3 regions of the Acidovorax bellezanensis genome follow, and region 1 is predicted to be linked to each of the others. Evidence: predicted binding sites of a transcription regulator. Region 1 holds the regulator's gene; each other region holds the start of a gene.
The links. Region 1 encodes sigma-54, which starts transcription at its own class of promoters, with help from an activator protein. Its sites were predicted from a motif close to TGGCANGNAANCTGCTTT; they were not measured.

Region 1 (7,485 bases):
CGCTTGTGGATCGACTACCTCAAGCACCACTATCAACAAGCTGAATTTTGGAAGAACGGAGTTTTGTCATGACCTTGGAAGCCTCTTTGGCCGCCGTGCACCTGCTCGCCGTCCTGACCCTGGTGGTGTTTTTGTCCAGTCAGGCGGCGCTGTGCCGCGCGGAGTGGATGAGCGCCGCCATCGTGCGCCGTCTGGCGCGCCTGGACCTGATTTACGGCTTGGCCGCGCTGGCGCTGCTGATCACCGGGCTGGCCCGGCTGTACTGGGGCACCAAGGGCGTGTCCTGGTATGTCTCGCAGCCGCTGTTTCACCTGAAGATGACGTTGTTCCTGCTGACGGCGCTGCTGTCGATCAAGCCGTCGATCACGTTTCGCCGCTGGCTGCGCGCGCTGGATGCAGGCCAGGCCTTGCCGGACGCCGAGGCCGTGCGCGGCACGCGCCGCTGGATCATGGTCCAGGCGCATGTGGTGCCGGTGATTGCGGTCATTGCGGTGTTCTGGGCGCGGGGGATGTAGCCCCCACGTTCGCCCACTTCGTGTGGCTCTCTGCGCCCCAGTCCACATTCAGCGCGGCTGAGGCACTTGCACCACACGCTCGAAGTCATTGCGGCGGCACAAACCGGGGCGGGCACGTAAAATCCCGCGATGCTCTCCGTCAAACAGGAATTGCTCGCGGCCCTGGCCGCTGAGCTGGAAAAATTGTCGCCCGGCGCCGGTGCGCGCGCCGCTTTCGAATCCCCCAAAGTGGCTGCCCATGGCGATTACGCCTGTACAGCGGCCATGCAGCTGGCCAAGGCGGCCAAACAGAATCCCAGGCAGCTGGCGCAAACGCTCAGCGATGCGCTGATGACCACGCCGGCTTTTGCCCGCTGGGTCGAGGCCCTGGAAATTGCCGGTCCCGGCTTCTTGAACGTGCGCCTCAAGCCCGCGGCCAAGCAGGAAATCGTGCGCGAAGTGCTGGCGGCCGGCACGGCTTTCGGCGATCAGCCGCGCCGCACGCAAAAGCTGCTGGTCGAGTTTGTCTCGGCCAACCCCACGGGTCCGCTGCATGTGGGCCACGGCCGCCAGGCGGCCTTGGGCGATGCGCTGTGCAATCTGTTCTCCACCCAGGGTTGGGACGTGCACCGCGAGTTCTATTACAACGACGCCGGTGTGCAGATCCAGACGCTCACCAACAGCACCCAGCTGCGCGCCAAGGGTTTCAAGCCCGGCGATGACTGCTGGCCCGTCGATCCCGAGAATCCGGCCAGCAAGGCCTTCTACAACGGCGACTACATCCAGGACATCGCCAACGACTTCCTGGCCAAGAAAACCGTCAAGGCCGACGACCGTGAATTCACGGCCAACGGCGATGTCGAAGACCTGGACAATATCCGCCAGTTCGCCGTGGCCTACCTGCGCAATGAGCAGGACAAGGACTTGCAGGCGTTCAACCTGCACTTCGACGAGTACTACCTCGAGTCCAGCCTCTACACTTCGGGCCGCGTGGACCGCACCGTGGAGCGCCTGATCGCCAACGGTCACACCTACGAACTCGATGGCGCACTGTGGCTCAAGTCCACCGACTACGGTGACGACAAGGACCGCGTGATGCGCAAGCGCGACGGCGGCTATACCTACTTCGTGCCCGATGTGGCCTATCACATCGCCAAGTGGGAGCGCGGCTTCACCAAGGTCATCAACATCCAGGGCACGGACCACCACGGCACGATCGCCCGCGTGCGCGCCGGCCTGCAGGCGGCCGATGTGGGCATTCCCCAGGGCTACCCCGACTACGTGCTGCACACCATGGTGCGCGTGGTGCGTGGCGGCGAGGAAGTCAAGATCAGCAAGCGCGCGGGCTCGTATGTGACGCTGCGCGATCTGATCGAATGGACCAGCAAGGACGCGGTGCGCTTCTTCCTGCTGAGCCGCAAGCCGGATACCGAATACACCTTCGACGTGGATCTGGCCGTGGCCCAGAACAACGACAACCCGGTGTACTACGTGCAGTACGCGCATGCGCGCATCTGCTCGGTGCTCAAGGCCTGGGGCGGTGATGCGGCCCTTCTCAAGGACGTGGACCTGTCGGCGCTGGACGGCCCGCAGGCCCAGGCCCTGATGCTGCAACTGGCCAAGTACCCGGCCATGCTCACGGCGGCTGCCGAGGGCAATGCCCCGCACGACGTCACTTTCTATCTGCGCGACCTGGCCGCGAGCTACCACAGCTACTACGATGCGGAGCGCATTCTGGTCGACGACGAAGCCGTGAAGCAGGCCCGTCTGGCCTTGATCAGCGCGACCCGCCAGGTGTTGCACAATGGTCTCGCAGTGCTGGGCGTGTCCGCTCCAGAACGTATGTAAATCGACCAGGCCATCATGAAGACTCAGCAACGCGGCGGCACCGTCATCGGGCTCATCTTGGGCATCATCATCGGCTTGGGCGCAGCCCTGGCCGTGGCGGTGTACGTCACCAAGGTGCCTGTGCCCTTCCTCACCAAAGGCCCCAAACCGGCCGAGCAGGATGCGGCAGAGGCGCAGAAAAACAAGGATTGGGATCCGAACTCTCCCCTGTACGGCAAGAACCCGGCGCGGATGCCGGTGCCCAGCCTGCCGGGCAGCGCGGAGCCGGTGCAGCCGGACGCCGGCGCTGGCCTGGTGCAGCCCATGCCCGACGTCGTGCCCTCCACGCCGCAGGTACAGCCGCCGCACCCGACGACTCCCGTGCCAGCGGTCAAGCCCGACGGCAAGCCGGAAACCAAGCCTGGCAGCAAGGCTGCGGCTTCCAGCGATCCACTGGGCGATCTGGTCAAGGCCAAGTCGGCCGAGGCCAATGCAGCCGATGCGTTCAACTACTTCGTGCAGGCCGGCGCTTTCCGCAGTCAGCCCGATGCCGAAGCACAGCGCGCCAAGCTCGCCATGCTGGGCTGGGAATCGCGGGTGAGCGAGCGCGAGCAAAACGGCCGTACGGTGTTTCGTGTGCGCGTAGGCCCGTTCGCCAAGCGTGACGATGCCGAGCAGCTCAAGCTGAAATTGGAAGGCGCGGGCGTGGATTCTGCGCTGGTGCGCGTGCAGCGCTGAACTTTTCAGCGCCCAGACTCTCAGACCTACCAGAACCGAACAAGGAGTGTTGTTTCATGAAACGCCGTGAGTTTTCTCTGGTTGCCGCAGCGGCAGCCTCTGCTTCCGTCCTTTCCCTGGCTGTGACCACGCCTGCATTGGCCCAGGCCGCAGCCAAGGAGGGCAAGGATTACGTCAAGCTGGCCAAGCCCGTGCCGACCACGGCCGGCGCCGGCAAGGTCGAAGTGCTGGAGTTCTTCTGGTACAGCTGCCCGCATTGCCACGCTTTCGAGCCGGCATTCGCGGCCTGGAAGGCAGCGGCGCCCGCCGACGTGGTGGTGCAGCGCGTACCCGTGGGCTTCAACGCCAGCTTCATTCCCCAGCAAAAGCTCTACTACGCGCTGCTGGCCATGGGCAAGCTCGATGAAGTGCACGCCAAGGTATTCCAGGCGATCCACGTCGAGCGCAACCGCCTGGCCAAGGACGAAGACATCTTTGCCTGGATTGGCAAGCAAGGCCTGGACGTGAACAAGTTCAAGGAGAGCTACAACTCCTTCACGGTGTCCAACCAGGTGCGCAAGGCGACCCAGCTGCAGCAGGAATACAACGTCGAAGGCGTGCCTGCGATCGGCGTGGCCGGCCGCTTCTACACCGACGGTACCCTCGCGGGCGACATGGCCAAGGTGCTGCGCGTGACCGACTACCTGATCGGCGTGAGCCGCAAGGGCTGAAGTCCTGGCGCTCGATGCGAGGGGCGCTTGCGGCCCTCGCCAGTCCGGCCCGCTTTCAGCGGGCTTTTTTGTGATCGTTACAGCGTGCCGCCCTACAATGGCTGCAAGATTCGTGCCCTCCATGAAAAAACGCCTACTCCCCATTCTCTTGCTCTCGGTCCTGGTCTGCGGCGCTGTCCATGCCGAGAAGGCCGATCGCAACAAGCCCATGAACATCGAAGCCGATGCCATGCGCCACGATGAACTGCAGCAAACCAGCGTGTTCACCGGCAACGTCGTGATGACCAAGGGCACGATCGTGCTGCGCGGCGCACAGCTGGACGTGCGCCAGGACGCCGAGGGCTACCAGTACGGCGTCGTGAAGGCGGCCGAGGGCAAGCGCGCGTTTTTCCGCCAGAAGCGCGATACCGTGGCTGGCCAGCCCGACGAATATGTGGAAGGCGAGGCCGAAGTCATCGAATACGACGGCAAGGCCGACAACGTCAAGCTGATCCGCCGCGGCGAACTGCGCCGCTACCGGGGCGCGACCCTGAGCGACGAGATCACGGGCGCGGTGATTGTCTACAACAACCTGACCGATGTGTTCACGGTGGACGGCCTGCCGCGTGCGGGCGATGCCAGCGCGGCCAACAATGGCGGGCGCGTGCGCGCCGTGCTGGCTCCCAAGGAACGGCCGCCCGCACCGGCGCCCGCGCCGGGTGGCGATCTGCGGCCGAGCACGACCATCGAACCCAAGAAATGAGCTGCGCGCCGTGAACCCATCTCCCCCGCTGCCTGAAACCAGCCGTCTCGAAGTCAAACACCTGGCCAAGTCCTATGGCAGCCGCAAGGTGGTCAAGGATGTGTCGCTGGTGGTGCAGAAAGGCGAAGTCGTCGGCCTGCTGGGGCCCAACGGCGCGGGCAAGACCACGTCGTTCTACATGATCGTGGGCCTGGTGCGCTGCGACGCCGGGGACATCTTCATTGATGGCCAGGCGGTCGGCAACATGCCCATCCACCAGCGTTCGCGCCTGGGCCTGTCCTATCTGCCCCAGGAGGCATCGATCTTCCGCAAGCTGAGCGTGGAAGATAATGTGCGCGCCGTGCTGGAGCTGCAGCGCGACGACAAGGGCCAGCCGCTGACCCGGGACGAGATCGAGCGACGCCTGCTGGCCCTGCTGCAGGAGTTGCGCGTGGACCATTTGCGTGCGTCGCCCGCCCTGGCGCTGTCGGGTGGCGAGCGCCGGCGCGTGGAAATTGCCCGGGCGCTGGCCACGCAGCCACGCTTCATTCTGCTCGATGAGCCTTTTGCCGGCATCGACCCTATCGCCGTGATCGAGATCCAGCGCATCATCGGTTTCCTCAAGGCGCGCGGAATTGGCGTGCTGATCACGGACCACAATGTGCGCGAAACCCTGGGTATTTGCGATCACGCTTTCATCATCAGCGACGGCCATGTGCTCGCCCAGGGAACACCGGCCGAGATTGTGGACAACGCCGATGTACGCCGGGTGTACCTCGGCGAGCATTTCAGGATGTGATGGCCATGTGCTGTAGCTTGTGTCGTGTCAAGGGGGAATGCTGTTGAAGCCGGGACTGTCACTACGCGTATCGCAGCATCTCGCACTCACGCCCCAACTGCAGCAGTCGATCTGGTTGCTGCAGCTCTCCACCCTGGAGCTGACCCAGGAAGTCGAGCACATGCTCGACGACAACCCTTTTCTCGAGCGCACCACGGAAGAGGCTGAGCGCGAGGAGTTCGGCCTGGCCCAGGCCGATGCGCCGGCGCAGCGCGACGACTATGCGCTGGAAGACGCGCAGTATGCCGGCCCGGCGAGCACCGACAAGACCAGCACCAGCAGCGATGCCGATGGCGGTGATGTGGCTGCGCCCGTGGATGCCGCGCCCGATTGGGACGGTGACGGCAGCGCTGCCCTGGCCCCGGACGACAGCGAGTGGGGCGGTGAAGCGCGCGCGCGCAGCGGTCAGGGCGATGACGAGGCCGATGCCACGGAGCTGGCTCGCAGCCAGGAGTCGCTGACCGATTACCTGCACCGCCAGGCGCTGTCGCTGCGCGTCAACGACGTCGATCGCGCGGCCTTGCGTTTTCTCATCGAATCGCTCAACGAGCACGGCTACCTCGAAGACCCACTGGAAGAGCTGGCCGCGGGCCTGGCCGGCCCGGATGCGCTCGAAGAGCAGGAAGAGCTGGTCCACCATTTCACGGTGGCGCTGCGCCTGCTGCAATCGCTGGAGCCCGTGGGCGTGGGCGCGCGTGGCCTGGCCGAATGCCTGACGCTGCAATTGCAGGACCTGGCGCGGCGCGCAGGCACGCATCTGGCCGATCAGGACATCGACGACGAAACGGTGCAGGTGGCGCTGCGCATTTGCGCCCAACCCATGGAACTGCTGGCGCGGCGCGACGTGCGCCGCCTGATGCAGGCCTGCGGGGCCAGCGACGAACGCGTTCGCGCCGCCATCGCCTTGATTGGCCGGCTGGAGCCACGACCCGGCCGGCGCTTTGCCGACGTGGAGCGCAACCTCATCGTCCCCGATGTGATCGTGCGCAAGCTGGCGCGCAGCAGCGGTGACGGCCAGCCCCAGTTCAGCGTGCAGCTCAACCCCGAAGTCATGCCGCGCCTGCGCGTGCATGACATCTATGCCAATGCCTTGCGCGGCCACAAGGGCAGCGAAGGGCATGCGGGACTGCAGCAGCGGTTGCAGGAAGCGCGCTGGTTCATCAAGAACATCCAGCAGCGTTTCGACACCATCTTGCGCGTGTCGCAGGCCATCGTGCAGCGGCAAAAGAACTTCTTCACCCATGGCGAGCTGGCGATGCGGCCGCTGGTGCTGCGCGACATTGCCGACGAGCTGGGTCTGCATGAGTCGACCATCAGCCGGGTGACCACGGCCAAGTACATGGCCACGCCCATGGGCACCTATGAGCTCAAGTATTTCTTTGGTTCGGGCCTGGGCACGGAGACCGGCGGCAATGCGTCGAGCACCGCGGTGCGGGCGCTGATCAAGCAGTTCGTCGCGGCGGAAAGCCCGACCAAGCCGCTGTCCGACAGCCAACTGGCGGAAATGCTCAAGGAGCAGGGCATCGAGTGCGCGCGCCGCACCGTGGCCAAATACCGCGACGTGCTGAAAATCGCCCCGGCCAATCTGCGCAAAGCCCTGTAGGCAAGCCCTCGCATGCGCGTAATCCCCCGCAAACGCGTATGCTTGCTCCCCTGCTATGAATCAACTGCAACTGTTTTTGCCCTGCGCCGCCGGCGTTGAGGACTATTTGGCCGAAGAGGCCCACCGTATCACCGGGCTGACGGGTAACGACCTGTTGGTCGGGCGCGGCGGTGTGATGCTGCGTGCCTCCTGGCGCGATGCGCTGCTGCTCAACCTGCACAGCCGTCTGGCCCAGCGGGTACTGGTGCAACTGTCGACCACGATGTACCGCAGCGAGAACGATCTGTACCGTGCGGCCAGCGAGGTGGCCTGGGAGATCTGGTTCACCACGCGCCAAAGCTTCAAGATCGAAGTCACGTCGCAGCACAGCCCGCTGACCAGCCTGAATTTCGCGGCCTTGCGCGTCAAGGATGCGATCGCCGACCGTTTCCGCGCCAAGACCGGCGTGCGCCCGGACGTCGAAACCCGCTATCCCGATCTGCGCGTGCACCTGCACCTGACCACCGACGAAGCGACGATTTACATCGACACGTCGGGCGAAGCGCTGTTCAAGC
Region 2 (7,485 bases), 130 kb from region 1:
CGCCGATCATGATCAGCATGACCTCGTCCATCGCGGCCAGATTGCGCCGGCGCAGCAGCATCCATTCGATCAATGCGCCTATGGCCAGGCCGGCCACCGCGGCCACGAGCACCGAGCCGAAGTAATTCAGCCCGAGTACGGAAACAAAGCCATAGGCGACGTAGGCGCCCAGGGTGTACAGCTCGCCGTGCGCCATGTTGACCACCTTCATGATGCCGAAGATCAGCGTCAAGCCAATCCCCAGCAGCGCATAGGTGGACCCCTGCACGAGGCCGTTCAGTAGATGTTGGAAGAATTGATCCACGATGTGCTCCGCAGGCCGCAGCAGCTGCGGCCGTGCAATGGACGTTGCTTACTTGACCTGGACCTTGCCGTCCTTGAGCTCGACGACATAGACGCTGGCCTCGTTCTGGCCGCTTTCCTTGCCGGCCGGGCCGTCTTTCGCGAAGGCGATGTCGCCGTTGACGCCCTTGACCTTGACTTTCCACAGCGCGTCGCGAATGGCCGCGGGCTCGGCCTTGCCGGCAATGCGGATCGCCTCGGCGATGGTCAGGATCGCGTCGTAGCCGCGAAAGCCTTCGGACTGGCCGGGCAGGTCCCACTTGCGTTCGGTCCATGCGTCGGCGAACTCCTTGGCCACTTCAGGGTACTTGGCGCGCGTCAGATCCCAGGGCGCGAAGAACAGCAGGTGCTGGCTGGCATAGCCCTTGGGACCCGGCGTCTTGAGCAGGGGCTCTGGGAAGGAGCCGCCCGTGGTGATGATGCGTTGCGCCAGGCGCTGCTCACCGGCCTGGCGAATGGCCAGCGTCAGCTGCTCGATGCCGGACGTCACGATCAGCGTGTCCGCGCCGGTGTTCTTCAGCGCGGCCAGTTGCGCCGACAGGTCGGTGGCATCGGGCGCCATGGTTTCGGCACGGCCCACGGTCACGCCCTTGGCTTCGAGCATCTTCTTGAAGGCGGCTGTGGCGCCCAGGCCCCAGTCGTTGTTGACCGACAGGAAGTCGACTTTCTTGATCGCCGGGGAGAAGCTGTCGAGCTGCTTGCCAAAGGCCAGCGACTCCATCGACGAGGTGGGGCTGATGCGGAAGATCCACGGATTGCCCGCGGTCGTGATCTTGCCCGACGATGCGGTCTCGACCACCATGGGCACGCCGTACTCCACCAGCTTTGGCATCACTGCGAGCGTGAAGGTGGAACTCCAGGCGCCCATCATCACCGGCACCTTGTCCTTGAGAATGAGTTTTTCCGCCGAGTTCACGGCTTCGCGCGGGTTCGACTTGTTGTCCTCGATGACGAGTTCCAGCTTCTTGCCGAGCACGCCGCCCTTGCGGTTGATGACCTCCGCGGCAATGCGCGCGCCATTGGTGACATAGGTTCCGGAGGCCGCGACCGATCCGGTCAGGGGCATGGTCACACCAATCTTGATGGTGTCCTGCGCGAAGGCCTGGGCGGCCGTTGTCGCCAGAGCCGCGGTGGCCAGCAAAGTGCGCAAGTTCTGGGTAATCATCATGGACGGTTCCTTGGTAGCAGTGACTTGACGAAAGGGCTGACCGCCATCAGCGGCGCAGCACTCGATTCACATAAGTGGTACACCACATATATCGCCAGGAATCGCCTTGGTGAAACCGTCGGCATGACGGCAGGCGCTCCCAGGTTGGCATACGTCGTATCCCCACGCATTCGCAGCCGTTTGGCAGGCTGCTTATCCGGTCAAAGCAACAGTCGTGCCACATTTTCCAAGAGCGCATCGATGGGTTGATGCAAGTCATTGCGCCACAAAGGAAATCAGCGCAAGCAACTGTGAGGTACACCACATAGTTGGCGGGGATGGAGGAGGTTGCCATCGCCAGCGCAGGGGCGACCTGCACATTTCTGGCGAATCCGCAGCGGGAAATTCACCAAAACGGGGTGTACCCCCTTTATTTTCAGCGGATGCGCAAGGGCACCATGCTGGTGTCGTTGTGGGCTTCCACCAGGCGGCTCAATTGCAGCATGAATAGCTCGCGTTCCTGGGGGGGGATCGGTGCGATGGTGCGGTCATGGGCGCGCTGCGCGGCCTGTTCCATGCGCTTGACCAGCGCGCGGCCCTTGCGTGTGACGCGCACCAGCTTGACCCGCCGGTCGCGCGTGGACTGACGCCGTTCGACGACCCCGCGCGCTTCCAGCCGCGGCAGCACTTCCGCGACGCTGGTGCGCTCCAGGCCGATCTCCAGCGCAAGAGTGTTCTGGTCCATCTCGCCCAGTGAAACCAGGATGGTGAGCACGCTGTACTGCACCGGCGTGACGCCGTGTTCCTCGGTCTCCTGAGCGAACAGGCCGGTGTGGATCTGGTGCAGTCGGCGCAGCAGGAATCCTGGCCGCGAAAAGAGGGCGGAGCGCTGGTAATAGTCGTCCAGCTGCGCACGCAACGACGCATTGGGAGCTTCGGTTTTCATGCCGCAAGTCTACCCCCAAGGGTGCACCAAATTGGATAAACCACGCTGGCACAATTTATGCGGTACACCACTTATATTCAACTTGCAATGGTCCCGAGGCCAGCTAGATTCTATGAGCAGCATGCTTTTGACAGGGGGGCGGGTGATAGACCCGACGATGGGCCGCGACGGCGTTTTCGATGTGCTCGTCGTCGACGATCGCATTGCCGCCATCGGCAAGGACCTGGGCAGCGAAGTAGCGGCGGATGTCGAAACAATCGACTGCCGGGGAAAGCTGGTCTTGCCGGGGCTGATCGACACCCACGGACATGTCTACCAGGGCGTGACCGGGCGCTTCGGTCTCAATCCCGACATGTGTGGCGTGCACTCCGGTGTCACCACGCTCGTGGACCAGGGCGGGCCCAGCTGCATCACCTTGCCGGGCTTTCGCCAGTATGTGGTCGAGCCGTCCAGCACGCGGGTTCTGGCCTATCTCTCTGCCTATCTTGTGGGCGGGCTCGAAGGCCACTACTACCCGGAGCTCTACAGACCCGAATGCCTGGACGTGGAAGCCACGGTGCGTGCGGCGCGCGAGAACCGCGATGTGGTGCGCGGCCTCAAGGCCCATGCGGAGATTGGCGGCTTTGCGCGCTGGGGCGTCGACGTGATGCGCATTGCCACGCGCATCGGACGCGAGACCGAGCTGCCGGTCTACATCCACTTCGGCCAGCTCTGGCCCAAGCCCGAAGCGGGTTGCCTGCCGGTCAATCCGGATTCGATCTTCAACCAGGTGGTCGAAATGCTCAAGCCGGGCGACATCCTGGCCCATCCCTTCAGCCGCCATCCGGGCGGGTTCGTGGAACTCGACGGCAAGCTGCATCCGCTGGTCCATGAAGCGATACAGCGGGGCCTGAAGATCGACGTCGGCCATGGTTCCCACTTCAGCTACAAGACCGCGCGCATCGTGCTCAACGCGGGCGTCATTCCCGACACGCTGGGCGCCGACATGCATGGCTACAACACCCAGGTGGCCGCGCCCCCGGGCACGCCCGACAGCCATCCCGATGAAGAGGACCATATGTTCAAGGGCAAGACGCGCTTCAGTCTGGTGTCGGCCATGACCAGCATGCTGGCGCTGGGCCTTCCTCTGGCGCATGTCGTGGCCATGGTGACGCGCAACGCGGCCCGCATGGTCGGCATGGAAGGCGAGCTGGGCACGCTGAAAGTCGGTGGCGTGGCCGACGTGAGCGTGCTCAACGATGCGCGCGGGCACTGGATTCTGCGCGACAACGAAGGCACGCAAGTGACCACCACGCAGATGCTCACGCCCGCGTTCTGCCTGCGCGCCGGCCAGCGTTTCGATGCCAACGCCGCCATTCTTCCCCAGCCCCTGGAGGCCTCCAGTGACGCATTCGCCTGACGCCGCGCCTGCGCTGCTGCGCGCGGGGCACCACGGCGCCTTCGTGCAGGAAGGCGACGACGGGCTGCCCGCAGCGCCGGCCGACGCCAGCGGGCCGTTGGGCGGACTGCGATTGGCCGTCAAGGATGTGTTCGACATCGCCGGCCTGCGCTGCGGCGCCGGCAGTCCCGTGTGGCGCGACGCGCAGGTACCTGCCTTGCGCCATGCACTGGCCGTGCAGCGGCTGCTCGATGCGGGTGCGGTCTGCGTGGGCCGCACCGTGACCGACGAGCTGACGTACAGCCTGGCGGGCAGCAACGCCCATTACGGCAGCCCGCTCAACCCGGCCTGCCCTGAGCGCCTCGCAGGTGGCTCCTCTTCGGGGTCTGCCGTGGCCGTGGCTGCGGGCGATGCCGACATCGCGCTGGGCACTGACTGCGGCGGCTCGGTGCGTCTGCCCGCGAGCTACTGCGGCCTGTGGGGAATGCGCCCCACCCATGGGCGCATCGCGACCCAGGGCTGTTTCACGCTGGCGCACAGCTTCGATACCGTCGGCTGGTTCGCGCGCGATGGCGCGACGCTGGCCGCGGCGTTCGAGCAGCTCGCAGCGTCGGCGCCGGCGGCAGACCTCGCGCAGCGCCTGCGCCAAGGCGTGCAGTGGCGGCACAGCGCTGAAGTCAGCGCGTTGCTCGATGACGGCATTCGCTCGGCGTGGCAGGCGCTGTTGCCTGCAATGCAGGCCGCGGGCACTGGCGTGCGTCCTGTGGCCGAGGCGCTGGACCTCGCGGACTGGGCCGATGCTTTGCGCACCCTGCAGGCCGCGGAAATCTGGCAGCAGCATGGTGCCTGGTTCCGGCAACACGGCGGCACGCTGGGCGCGGATGTGCGCGAGCGTTTCGAACGCGCGGCGCGCATTGCACCTGAAGCGGTCGCCCAGGCGCAGCAGCGCAGAGTGCAGGCCGCGCGCGTGCTAGCCGGGATTTTCGCTGCGCCCGCAACGCTGCTGGTGCTGCCGACCGTGCCCACGGCCGCGCCCGCGCGCACCGATGGCGCGGCGCGCGTGGACGACGTGCGCCAGCGCTCGCAGCAGCTGCTGTGCATGGCCGGTCTGGCCGGTCTGCCGCAGGTCTCGCTGCCCTGGGTGCGCGTTGACGGCGCGCCCGTCGGATTGTCCGTCATGGGCGCGCGCGGCGATGACGAACGGGTGCTCGCTGCCGCGCGGGACCTGGGCCAAACCTTGCAAACTCTGGAGATATCCCGATGACACAACCCGTAAGAGGGCGCCGCGGCATGGCCGTGGCTCCACATGCCCTGGCCTCCCAATCGGCGCTGGCCGTGCTGCGCGAAGGTGGCAATGCGGTCGAAGCCATGGTGGCGGCGGCAGCGACCATCGCCGTCGCCTACCCGCACATGAACGGCATAGGCGGCGACAGTTTCTGGCTCATAGGCATGCCTTCGGGCGGCAGCACCGAAGTCGTGGGCATTGACGCCTGCGGGGCCAGCGCCGCAGGCGTTGGCATCGACCAGTACGCGGGTCTGGCCATTCCTTTTCGTGGCGGCAGTGCGGCGATCACGGTCGCCGGCACGCTCTCGGGCTGGGACCAGGCGTTGGCAATCAGCCGCACGCGTCTGGCGGGCCGCCTGCCGCTTGCGCGGCTGCTGGCCGATGCCATCGACGGCGCGCGCCACGGCGTTCCCGTGACCCGCAGCCAGCACCGCAACACCCAAACCAGGCAGCAGGAGCTGGCCGGCGTGCATGGTTTCGCGGATGCTTTCCTGCCGGGCGGCGCCGTGCCCGCGGTCGGCGCGCTGTTCACCCAGCCGCGCCTGGCCGCCACTTTCGAGCAGCTGGCGCGCGCCGGCCTGGACGACTTCTACCGCGGTGATCTCGCACGCAGCCTGGCGCACGATCTGGCCTGGGCCGGCAGCCCGTTGACGCTCGATGACCTGCAGCGGCACCAGGCCTTGCTGCGCACGCCGCTGCAACTGGCGCACAGCGCGGGCACGGTCTACAACATGCCGCCGCCGACCCAAGGGCTGGTGTCGCTGATCATTCTGGGCCTGATGGACAGGCTGGACGTCGGACGCTTCGATCACCTGGGCGCCGACTATGTGCACGCGGCGGCGGAGTGCGTGAAGCAGGCTTTCGCCGTGCGCGATCGCTGCATCACCGACCCGGCCTGCATGACGGTGGACCCGGCGAGCTTTCTGGCGCCCCAGGCCCTGGACGACATGGCCGCGCGCATCGACATGGACCAGGCCGCGGCCTGGGGCCAGGGCAAGGGACCGGCGGACACCATCTGGATGGGCGTGATCGACAGCCAAGGCAATGCGGTCTCCATGATCCAGAGCATTTACCACGAGTTCGGCGCGGGCATCGTGCTCGCGCAAAGCGGCGTGAACTGGCAAAACCGAGGCGCCTCCTTCTCGCTGGACCCCACGCACATCAATGCGCTGGCGCCGGGCAAGAAGCCTTTCCATACGCTGAACCCGGCGCTGGCGCTGCTCAAGGACGGCCGCACCATGGTCTACGGAAACATGGGCGGCGACGGCCAGCCGCAGACCCAGTCGGCGGTCTTCACCCGCACGATGGTCCATGGCCTGGACCCGCAAGCCGCGATCGAGGCGCCGCGCTGGCTGCTGGGCCGCACCTGGGGCCAAAGCAGTGACACGCTCAAGCTCGAAGGCCGGTTTCCTGCGCAGACGGTGCGCGCGCTGAGCGCGCGCGGCCACCCGGTCGAAGTGCTCGCAGACTTTGACGAGACGTTCGGCCATGCCGGCTGCATCGTGCGTGAAACCTCGGGAAGCCTGAGCGGCGGGTTCGATCCGCGCTCGGACGGCAGCGTTGCCGCGTTCTAGGAGCCGACCATGCCAGAAAACACCGCCCCGGCCTCTGCTGATTTCGCCCGCTGGGCCCGGCCGTTCGCGTCGGCCTGCTGGCGCGATGTGACCACGCGCGCCCAGGCCATGCCTGAACTCGCGCCCTACCTGCTGCTGCACGCGGGCCCGCCGTTCGTCGGCCCGCCGCCAGCGCCGGTGCGCCAAGCGGCGATCCAGGCCCTGCTGTTCGAAGGGCTGGCGCCCGACGCGGCCGCGGCCCGGACGCTGCTGGCCACGGGTGCGGTGCAGTTCGCGCCCGCGCAGGACCATGGCCTGGTCACCCCGCTGGCGCAAGTGGTGTCGGCCTCCATGCCCCTGGCGGTCGTCGGCGATGGCAAGACCTGCGCCTGGGCGCCGTTGATCGAGGGACCTGCGCCGGCACTGCGTTTCGGCAGCAGCGACGCCGGCGCATTGCAGCGGCTGCGGGCCATCACCGGGCTGGGCCTGCAGCGGCTGGCGCCGCTGCTGCGTTCGCGCCCCCTGGCCCTGGGCCCGGTCGTCGAACAGGCTCTGGCGCAAGGCGACGAATGCCATGCACGCACCGGCGCGGCGAACCAGGCGCTGCTCGCGGGTCTGCACGGTCTTTCGCCGCAGGAGCACGAACTGCTGGCCGGCAGCCCGGGCTTTGTGCTGACCATTCTCATGGCCGCCGCGGCCTGGCGGCTGCGTGCCGATGATGCGCCGATTGCTGCCGTGGGCGGCAACGGCCAGGCGTTTGGCCTGCGGCTGCGCGGCGCGCGCGCATGGCAGGTGATTCCCGCCCAGCCCCCCGAGGGCACGCGCTTTGCGGGC
Region 3 (7,485 bases), on a different contig from region 1:
CCACGGACATGGGCGGCAGCAGGTCGGCGAAGCGCTGGGCCAGCATGGACTTGCCCGCGCCCGGCGGGCCGACCAGCAGCAGGCTGTGGCCGCCGGCGGCGGCGATTTCCAGCGCCCGCTTGGCCTGGACCTGGCCTTTGACGTCGGCCATTTCGGCACGGGTGACGGGCGCCTCCAGCGGCTGGCCCCGCACCTGCTGCCAGCCGGGATGGGGCAGCGCCTCGCCTTCGGCGCGGGGCAGGAAAGCGCGCACCACATCGAGCAGGTGGCGCGCGCAAAACACCTGGGCCTCGGGCACCCAGGCCGCCTCCTCGGCACTGCCGGGCGGCAGCACTTGCAGCACCTGTTCGCGTTGCTGGTGCAGCGCCAGGCTGGTGGCCAGTGCGCCGCGCACCGGGCGCAGCTCGCCCGACAGCGACAGCTCGCCGGCGAACTCCCAGCCGGCCAGCCGGCCTGCATCGATCTGCCCGCTGGCGGCGAGGATGCCGACGGCGATGGGCAGGTCAAAGCGCCCCGAATCCTTGGGCAGGTCGGCCGGCGCCAGGTTGACCGTGATGCGCTTGTTGCCCGGGAACTCGAGCCCGGCGTTGACCAGGGCGCTGCGCACCCGCTCGCGGGCCTCCTTGACTTCGACATCGGCCAGGCCGACCAGCGTGAAGCTGGGCAGGCCGTTGGCCAGATGCACTTCCACCGTGACCTGGGGCGCATGCAGTCCAAGCAGGGCGCGGCTTTGAACAAGGGCGAGGCTCATGGGTGTGCATCCAGGCGGAACAACTCGCCACAGTGTGCCAGTGATGGTCCTGCGAAATTGCAACAAATAGCGTTATGAATCATGGGCTTGGCGCGGTCCGGGGCGGCGGCTGGCCAGGGCGATGCCCCTGGCCCGGGCGTCGCTCCAGGGTTCATTCGGCGGTGATGCCCTTGTCGGCGATGAGCTGGGCGTAGGTCGCGTGGTCGGACTGGATCATCGCGGCAAACTGTGCCGGCGTGGTGGTCCGGGCGACAGCGCCCTGCTCGTTGAGCTTCTGGGCGATCTCGGGCTGGGCCACGGTGTCGCGGATGGCCAGGGCCAGCCGGTCAATGGCGATCCGCGGCGTCTTGGCCGGCGCCAGAATGCCCACCCAGGAAATGGACTTGAAGCCGGGCACGGTCTCGGCCACCGTGGGCACGTCGGGCAGGACGGGGACGCGCTGTGCGCCGGTCACGGCCAGGGCGCGCAGCTTGCCTGACTTGATGTGGCCCATGCTTTCCAGCACGGTGGCAAACGACATCTGTACATGGCCGGCGAGCAGGTCGGCGATGGCCGGGCCGCCACCACGGTAGGGCACGTGCTGGATATCGGTCTGGGTGGCGCTCTTGAACATTTCGCCAGCCAGGTGCATGGAGCTGCCGGCACCGGAGGTGCTGTAGCTGAGCTTGCCCGGCTGGGCCTTGAGCAGGGCGATCAGCGCGGGCACGTCCTTGGCCGCAACGCCGGGATGGACCAGCAGCACCTGGGGCAGTTCGGCGATCAGGCTGACCGGCGCGAAGGCGGTCTTGGCGTCGTAGGGCAGCTTCTTGTAGAGGATGGGGTTGATCGACTGGGTGCCGATGTTGCCCAGCAGCACCGTGCTGCCGTCGGGGTGGGCGCGGGCCACCTGGTCGGCGCCGATCACGCCGGCGGCTCCCGGCTTGTTCTCGATGATCACGGTCTGGCCCAGATGGGTGGCCAGGGCATTGCTGATCAGGCGGGCGCTGGTGTCGCTGCCGCCGCCGGGCGCGAACGGCACGATCAGCGTCAGGGGCTTGGCGGACTGCGCCATGGCGAGGCTGGAGAGTCCGGCCAGGGCCAGAGTGGCAAGAACACGGTGGGAAGGGAATCGCATGCGGTCTCCGTTGTCGTTATGCCGCCGCAGGGCCGCGTGGACGGCAGGCACTGCCTTCCACGCTGGTTCGCGCGGCCCTGTGGCAAAAAAGCCGGCACGCGCTCAGCGCGCACCAGCGACAGCCGCCGTGGACCGGCGGTTTTCTGGGGGAGGCGGGATCCACTGCATCCAGCGCTCTGATTCCTTGTTGTCGGTTGTCGTACAACATCTGCAGGATTGTGGTCTGCAAGAACAGGCATGGACTCCGGTGTTTTCCCTGGCAGCATGGCCCCGCCAGTCGCCATGACGACATGGGGACAGACCTTTGTCCCGCGCCCAGCCCTGTCCTGGGGCGGGGGGGCACGGGAATTTACGGACTTGGTGCAAGGCCCGTTTTGGTGCATCGTCAGCGCGGGTGCATTCCGGCTGACGCGCACCAGATTGGTGCGTTGTCGGGGATTGCCCGGGCGCTTGCGCCATGGCGTCGCAGCGCTGGCCCGCTTGTTTCTGGTTGGCACGCTTCCTGCTTTTCAGTGTTTGTCGAAAACTTTTACAACTGGAGAGCGCCATGTCCCGTATTTGGATGAAAACCGTCGGTGTCGCGTTTGTCGCCGCCTTGCCTTTGCTGGCCAGCGCCGAGTTGACTGCCAATGTCAGCCTGACCAGCAATTACAAGTTCCGGGGACAGGACCAGGACGCCAGCCGCAGCAAGGCCGTTAAGCCTGCGCTGCAAGGCGGTTTTGATTACAGCTTCGGCGACACGGGCTGGTATGTGGGCAACTGGAACTCCAGCGTGGATTGGGTGCCGGGCAACTCGCTGGAAACCGATTTCTACGGCGGCTACAAGTTCCAGGGCGCCGGCCTTGACTGGGATCTGGGCGCGCTGACCTATGTCTACTCGGGCGGCAGCGCGGCCAACACGACGGAGCTGTACGCCGCGACGACCTACGGTCCGCTGACGGCCAAGTATTCGCACACCGTCTCGAAGAAGTACTTCGGCGCCGTGGGCGGCCGCAACACCGGCTATTTCAACCTGGCGTTCGCCAAGGAAGTGGCACCCAGCGTGACGCTCAAGGCTTCCGTGGGCTATACCCGCTTTGCCAGCGACGTCCAGGGCGTGCCGAACTACATGGACTACAGCGTCGGCGGTGCCTATGACTTCGGCAGCGGTCTGTCGCTGGGCGCGGCCGTGGTCGGCGCGAACAAGAAAAATTTCTTTGGTGACGTCAACAAAAACCGCGTTGTGGTTACGCTGACCAAGGCCCTGTAATCGAGAGGGCGCCTGGTGCGCCCCGCTTTTCGGAGGAACAAGACATGAAAATGGTGACCGCCATCATCAAACCCTTCAAGCTCGACGAAGTGCGTGAAGCACTTTCCGACATCGGCGTGCAGGGCATTACCGTGACTGAAGTCAAAGGCTTCGGTCGGCAAAAAGGCCATACCGAGCTGTACCGCGGCGCGGAGTACGTGGTGGACTTTCTGCCCAAGCTCAAGATCGAAGCGGCCATTGCCGACGACATGGTCGACCGTGCGCTGGAAGCCATCGAGACCGCGGCCCGCACCGGCAAGATCGGCGACGGCAAGATTTTTGTCTCCCACCTCGAACAGGTGGTGCGCATCCGCACTGGCGAGACCGGCCAGGAAGCCCTTTGAGGCCTGCGTTCGTACGATCAGAAAGATTGCCATGAAAAAATTGCTTGCATCTCTATGCCTGGGCGTCAGTCTCCTGTCCGGCGGCCTGGCCCTGGCGCAAACCCCTGCCGCTGAAGCGCCTGCCGCCGCGGCCGTGGTCGAAGTCGTCAAGGAAACCGCAGCTGCTCCCGCCGTCGCTGTCGCGGCGGTGGTGGCCGAGGCCGCAGCCCCCGCGGCAGCCGCCCCCCAACTCAACTCCGGCGACACCGCCTGGATGCTGACGTCGACCGTGCTGGTGATCCTGATGATCATCCCCGGCCTGGCGCTGTTCTATGGCGGCCTGGGCCGCTCCAAGAACATGCTGTCGGTGCTGATGCAGGTCTTCGTGATCTTCTCGCTGATCACCGTGCTGTGGGCCATCTACGGCTACTCGCTGGCTTTCGGTGGCGCGGGCAAGTTCTTCGGCGGCTTCGACAAGCTGTTCCTCAAGGGCATCACTCCCGACACGCTGTCGAGCGCGCTGGTGACGATTCCTGAATACGTGTTCGTGTCCTTCCAGGCCACGTTCGCGGCCATCACCGTGGCGCTGATCGTGGGCTCGTTTGCCGAGCGCATCAAGTTCGCGGCCGTGCTGGTGTTTGCCGTGCTGTGGTTCACCTTCAGCTACATCCCCATGGCCCACATGGTCTGGGGCGGTGGCCTGCTGGCGGAAGACGGCGCGCTGGACTTCGCCGGCGGCACCGTGGTGCACATCAATGCCGGTATCGCCGGTCTGGTCGGTGCCTACGTGCTGGGCAAGCGCCTGGGCTTCGGCAAGGAATCCATGGCCCCGCACAGCCTGACGCTGAGCATGGTCGGTGCTTCCCTGCTGTGGGTGGGCTGGTTCGGCTTCAACGCCGGCTCGGCCGGTGCGGCCAACGGCGTGGCCGGTCTGGCTTTCGTCAACACCATCCTGGCGACCGGTGCCGCGACCCTGTCGTGGTTGGCGGGCGAAGCGCTGCACAAGGGCAAGGCTTCGATGCTGGGTGCGATTTCGGGTGCCGTGGCCGGTCTGGTGGCGGTGACGCCGGCCGCTGGCTTCGTCGGTCCCATGGGTGCCATCGTGATGGGCCTGATCGCCGGCCCCCTGTGCCTGTGGGGCGTGGGTGGTCTCAAGCGCATGCTCAAGGCTGACGATGCGTTCGATGTGTTCGGCGTGCACGGTGTCGGCGGTATCGTCGGCGCCATCCTGACCGGCGTGTTCTGCGCGGCCAGCCTGGGCGGTATCGAGCCGGCCAACTACTCCATGGGCCATCAGGTCTGGGTGCAGGTCAAGAGCGTGCTCGTGACCGTGGTCTGGTCGGGTGCGGTGGCCTTTGTGTCCTACAAGGTGGCGGATCTTCTGGTGGGCCTGCGGGTCAGCGAAGAAGAAGAGCGCCAAGGCCTGGACATCAGCTCCCACGGCGAAACGGCTTACGTACGATAAGACAGCCGCCGGGCCGCCCCAAGGCTGCGACGGCCCCCAGGGGGGCAGCGGCTACGCGAAGCGAGCAAGCGTGGGGGCGTTAACCCAGCCCGGCGCGGGCGGCCCTGTCTGGTGGCAGGGCGCCCGGCCAAAATCTTTGCGAATCCTCCAAGTTCAGCATCGCTGGAATTTCAGCCCACCCCTCGGTGGGCTTTTTTTTTGTCGCCGGGCCGCCCCAAGGCAAAAAGACGCCCCCGTGGGGGGGCAGCGGCTACGCGTAGCGAGCAAGCGTGGGGGCTTTTTTATCGTGTCACGTGCAAAAAATTCACGCGCCCGCGACAGCCGCGGGACAGGTGCAGCCGCTACGATGGCCGCATGGATTCAGCCCTTCGCCAGATCACCGAGCGCGTACGCGCCGCCCTTGCCGACCAGACTCCGCTGCGCTTGCGCGGTGGTGGCAGCAAGGACTTTCATGCACCGGCCCTGGCCGGTGAGCTTCTCGACACCCGGCCTTTGCTCGGCGTGGTCAGCTACGAGCCCAGCGAACTGGTGGTGACCGCACGCGCGGGCACTTCGCTGGCCGAATTGCAGGCCTTGCTGGCCGAGCACGGCCAGTGCCTGCCGTTTGATCCGCCGCATTTTTCGACAGGCGTAGCGGACGGCGCCACGGTGGGCGGCGCGGTCGCTGCGGGCTTGAGCGGCCCGGCGCGTGCCAGCGTGGGCGCGGTGCGCGACTACGTGCTGGGCGTGGAAATCCTCAACGGCCGGGCCGAGCTGCTGCGCTTTGGCGGCCAGGTGATGAAGAACGTCGCGGGCTACGACGTCTCGCGTCTCATGGCCGGCTCCTGGGGCACGCTGGGGCTGATCACTGAAATGAGTCTCAAGGTGCTGCCCGTGGCGCCGGGCGAGGCCACGCTGCGCTTCGACTGCACGCAGGCGCAGGCACTGCAATGGCTCAACACCTGGGGCGGACAGCCGCTGCCGCTCAACGCCAGTTGCTGGCTCGAGGATGCGGGCCGGGGCAGCCTGTTCTTGCGCCTGCGCGGCGCCAAGGCGGCCGTGGAATCGGCCTGCCTGCGACTGGGCGGCGAGCGCCAGGACAACGCCCGGGCCGGGGCCGACTGGGACGCCTGCCGCGACCAGCAACTGCCCTGGTTCACGGACCGACTGGCCAGACCAGAGCTCGCGCTGTGGCGGCTGTCCGTGCCGGCCCAGGCGCCGGCGCTCGTTCTGCCCGAAGGTGCACGCGGCCCGCTGGTCGAGTGGCATGGCGCGCTGCGCTGGGTCCAGGCCCCGCGCAGCCTGGGCGGCGCGCTGCAGGCCCTGGCCGCCGGAGTCGGTGGCACGGCCCGGATGTTCTGCGCCGAGCGCGACGCGCCTGCCGCTGCCGCCGCGGTCGACGTCGCGGTGCAGCCCGCGCTGGCCGCCTTGCAGGCCCGCCTGCAGCAGGCGTTTGATCCGGCCGGCATCTTCAATCCCGGACGCCTGCAGCCCCTGGCCTAATTTTCGGACCTCCGCCATGCAAACCCAACTTGCCCCCGCTTACCAAGGCACGCCCGATGGCGCCGAAGCCGAAGCCATCCTGCGCAAATGCGTGCACTGCGGCTTTTGCACTGCCACCTGTCCGACCTACCAGCTGCTGGGTGACGAGCTCGACGGCCCGCGCGGTCGGATCTACCTGATCAAGCAGGTGCTCGAAGGCCAGACGCCCACGCGCGCCACCCAGCTGCACCTGGACCGCTGCCTGACCTGCCGCAACTGCGAAAGCACCTGCCCCAGCGGCGTGCAGTACGGCCACCTGGTCGACATCGGCCGCAAGGTGGTCGACGCCCAGGTGGAGCGGCCGCTGGGCGAGCGGCTCACGCGCTGGGCGCTGAAGGAAGGTCTGTCCTCGCCGCTGTTCGCGCCGGCCATGAAGCTGGGCCAGGCCGTGCGCCCGCTGCTGCCAGCAGCCCTCAAGGCCAAGGTCACCACGCCGCGTGCCGCGGGTGACTGGCCCACGCGCCAGCACGCACGCAAGGTGCTGCTGCTCGCGGGCTGCGTGCAGCCCGCGATGTTGCCGCGCATCAACTACGCCACGGCGCGCGTGCTCGACGCGGCCGGGATCCAGACGGTGATTGCGCCCAAGGCCGGCTGCTGCGGCGCCGTGAAGTTCCACCTCAACGACCAGGACGGCGCGATGGTGCAGATGCGCGCCAACATCGATGCCTGGTGGCCTGAAGTGGACAGCGGCGCGGTGGAAGCCATCGTGATGAATGCTTCGGGCTGCGGCGCCACCGTCAAGGATTACGGCCATGTGCTGCGCAACGACCCGGCCTATGCGGCCAAGGCCGCGCGCATCAGTGCGCTCACGCGCGACCTGAGCGAGCTGCTGCCGCAATTGCTGCCCGAGCTGGCCCAGCGCCTGCAAGGCCGGATCCAGGCCCCGGCCGGCGTCATGGCCTACCATCCGCCGTGCACGCTGCAGCATGGCCAGCAGCTGCGCGGTGGCGTGGAAACGCATCTGGCCCAATTGGGCTTTCAGCTGCGCGTGGCGCGCACCGAGTCGCATCTGTGCTGCGGCTC

Region 2: a site for sigma-54 is predicted at 2,482-2,499, ahead of N0K08_RS07475 (amidohydrolase/deacetylase family metallohydrolase). Genes of this name have one in related genera too.
Region 3: a site for sigma-54 is predicted at 2,357-2,374, ahead of N0K08_RS11895 (TorF family putative porin). Genes of this name have one in related genera too.

The regions. Positions count from the first base shown of each region.
Region 1 covers NZ_JAODYH010000003.1:972,864-980,348, reverse strand. Annotated here, with positions in the region: gene N0K08_RS08125 (LysR family transcriptional regulator) at 1-72, shown strand, start outside; gene N0K08_RS08120 (DUF2214 family protein) at 69-515, shown strand; gene argS (arginine--tRNA ligase) at 645-2,342, shown strand; gene N0K08_RS08110 (SPOR domain-containing protein) at 2,358-3,059, shown strand; gene N0K08_RS08105 (thiol:disulfide interchange protein DsbA/DsbL) at 3,116-3,769, shown strand; gene lptA (lipopolysaccharide transport periplasmic protein LptA) at 3,891-4,511, shown strand; gene lptB (LPS export ABC transporter ATP-binding protein) at 4,522-5,289, shown strand; gene N0K08_RS08090 (RNA polymerase factor sigma-54) at 5,333-6,931, shown strand; gene N0K08_RS08085 (THUMP domain-containing class I SAM-dependent RNA methyltransferase) at 6,987-7,485, shown strand, end outside.
Region 2 covers NZ_JAODYH010000003.1:842,994-850,478, reverse strand. Annotated here, with positions in the region: gene N0K08_RS07490 (branched-chain amino acid ABC transporter permease) at 1-304, opposite strand, end outside; gene N0K08_RS07485 (ABC transporter substrate-binding protein) at 353-1,510, opposite strand; gene N0K08_RS07480 (MarR family winged helix-turn-helix transcriptional regulator) at 1,926-2,435, opposite strand; gene N0K08_RS07475 (amidohydrolase/deacetylase family metallohydrolase) at 2,548-3,834, shown strand; gene N0K08_RS07470 (amidase) at 3,818-5,077, shown strand; gene N0K08_RS07465 (gamma-glutamyltransferase family protein) at 5,074-6,672, shown strand; gene N0K08_RS07460 (DUF1116 domain-containing protein) at 6,682-7,485, shown strand, end outside.
Region 3 covers NZ_JAODYH010000005.1:73,534-81,018, reverse strand. Annotated here, with positions in the region: partial or broken gene N0K08_RS11905 (YifB family Mg chelatase-like AAA ATPase) at 1-751, opposite strand, end outside; gene N0K08_RS11900 (Bug family tripartite tricarboxylate transporter substrate binding protein) at 903-1,865, opposite strand; gene N0K08_RS11895 (TorF family putative porin) at 2,413-3,114, shown strand; gene glnK (P-II family nitrogen regulator) at 3,159-3,497, shown strand; gene N0K08_RS11885 (ammonium transporter) at 3,529-4,941, shown strand; gene glcE (glycolate oxidase subunit GlcE) at 5,296-6,423, shown strand; gene glcF (glycolate oxidase subunit GlcF) at 6,440-7,485, shown strand, end outside.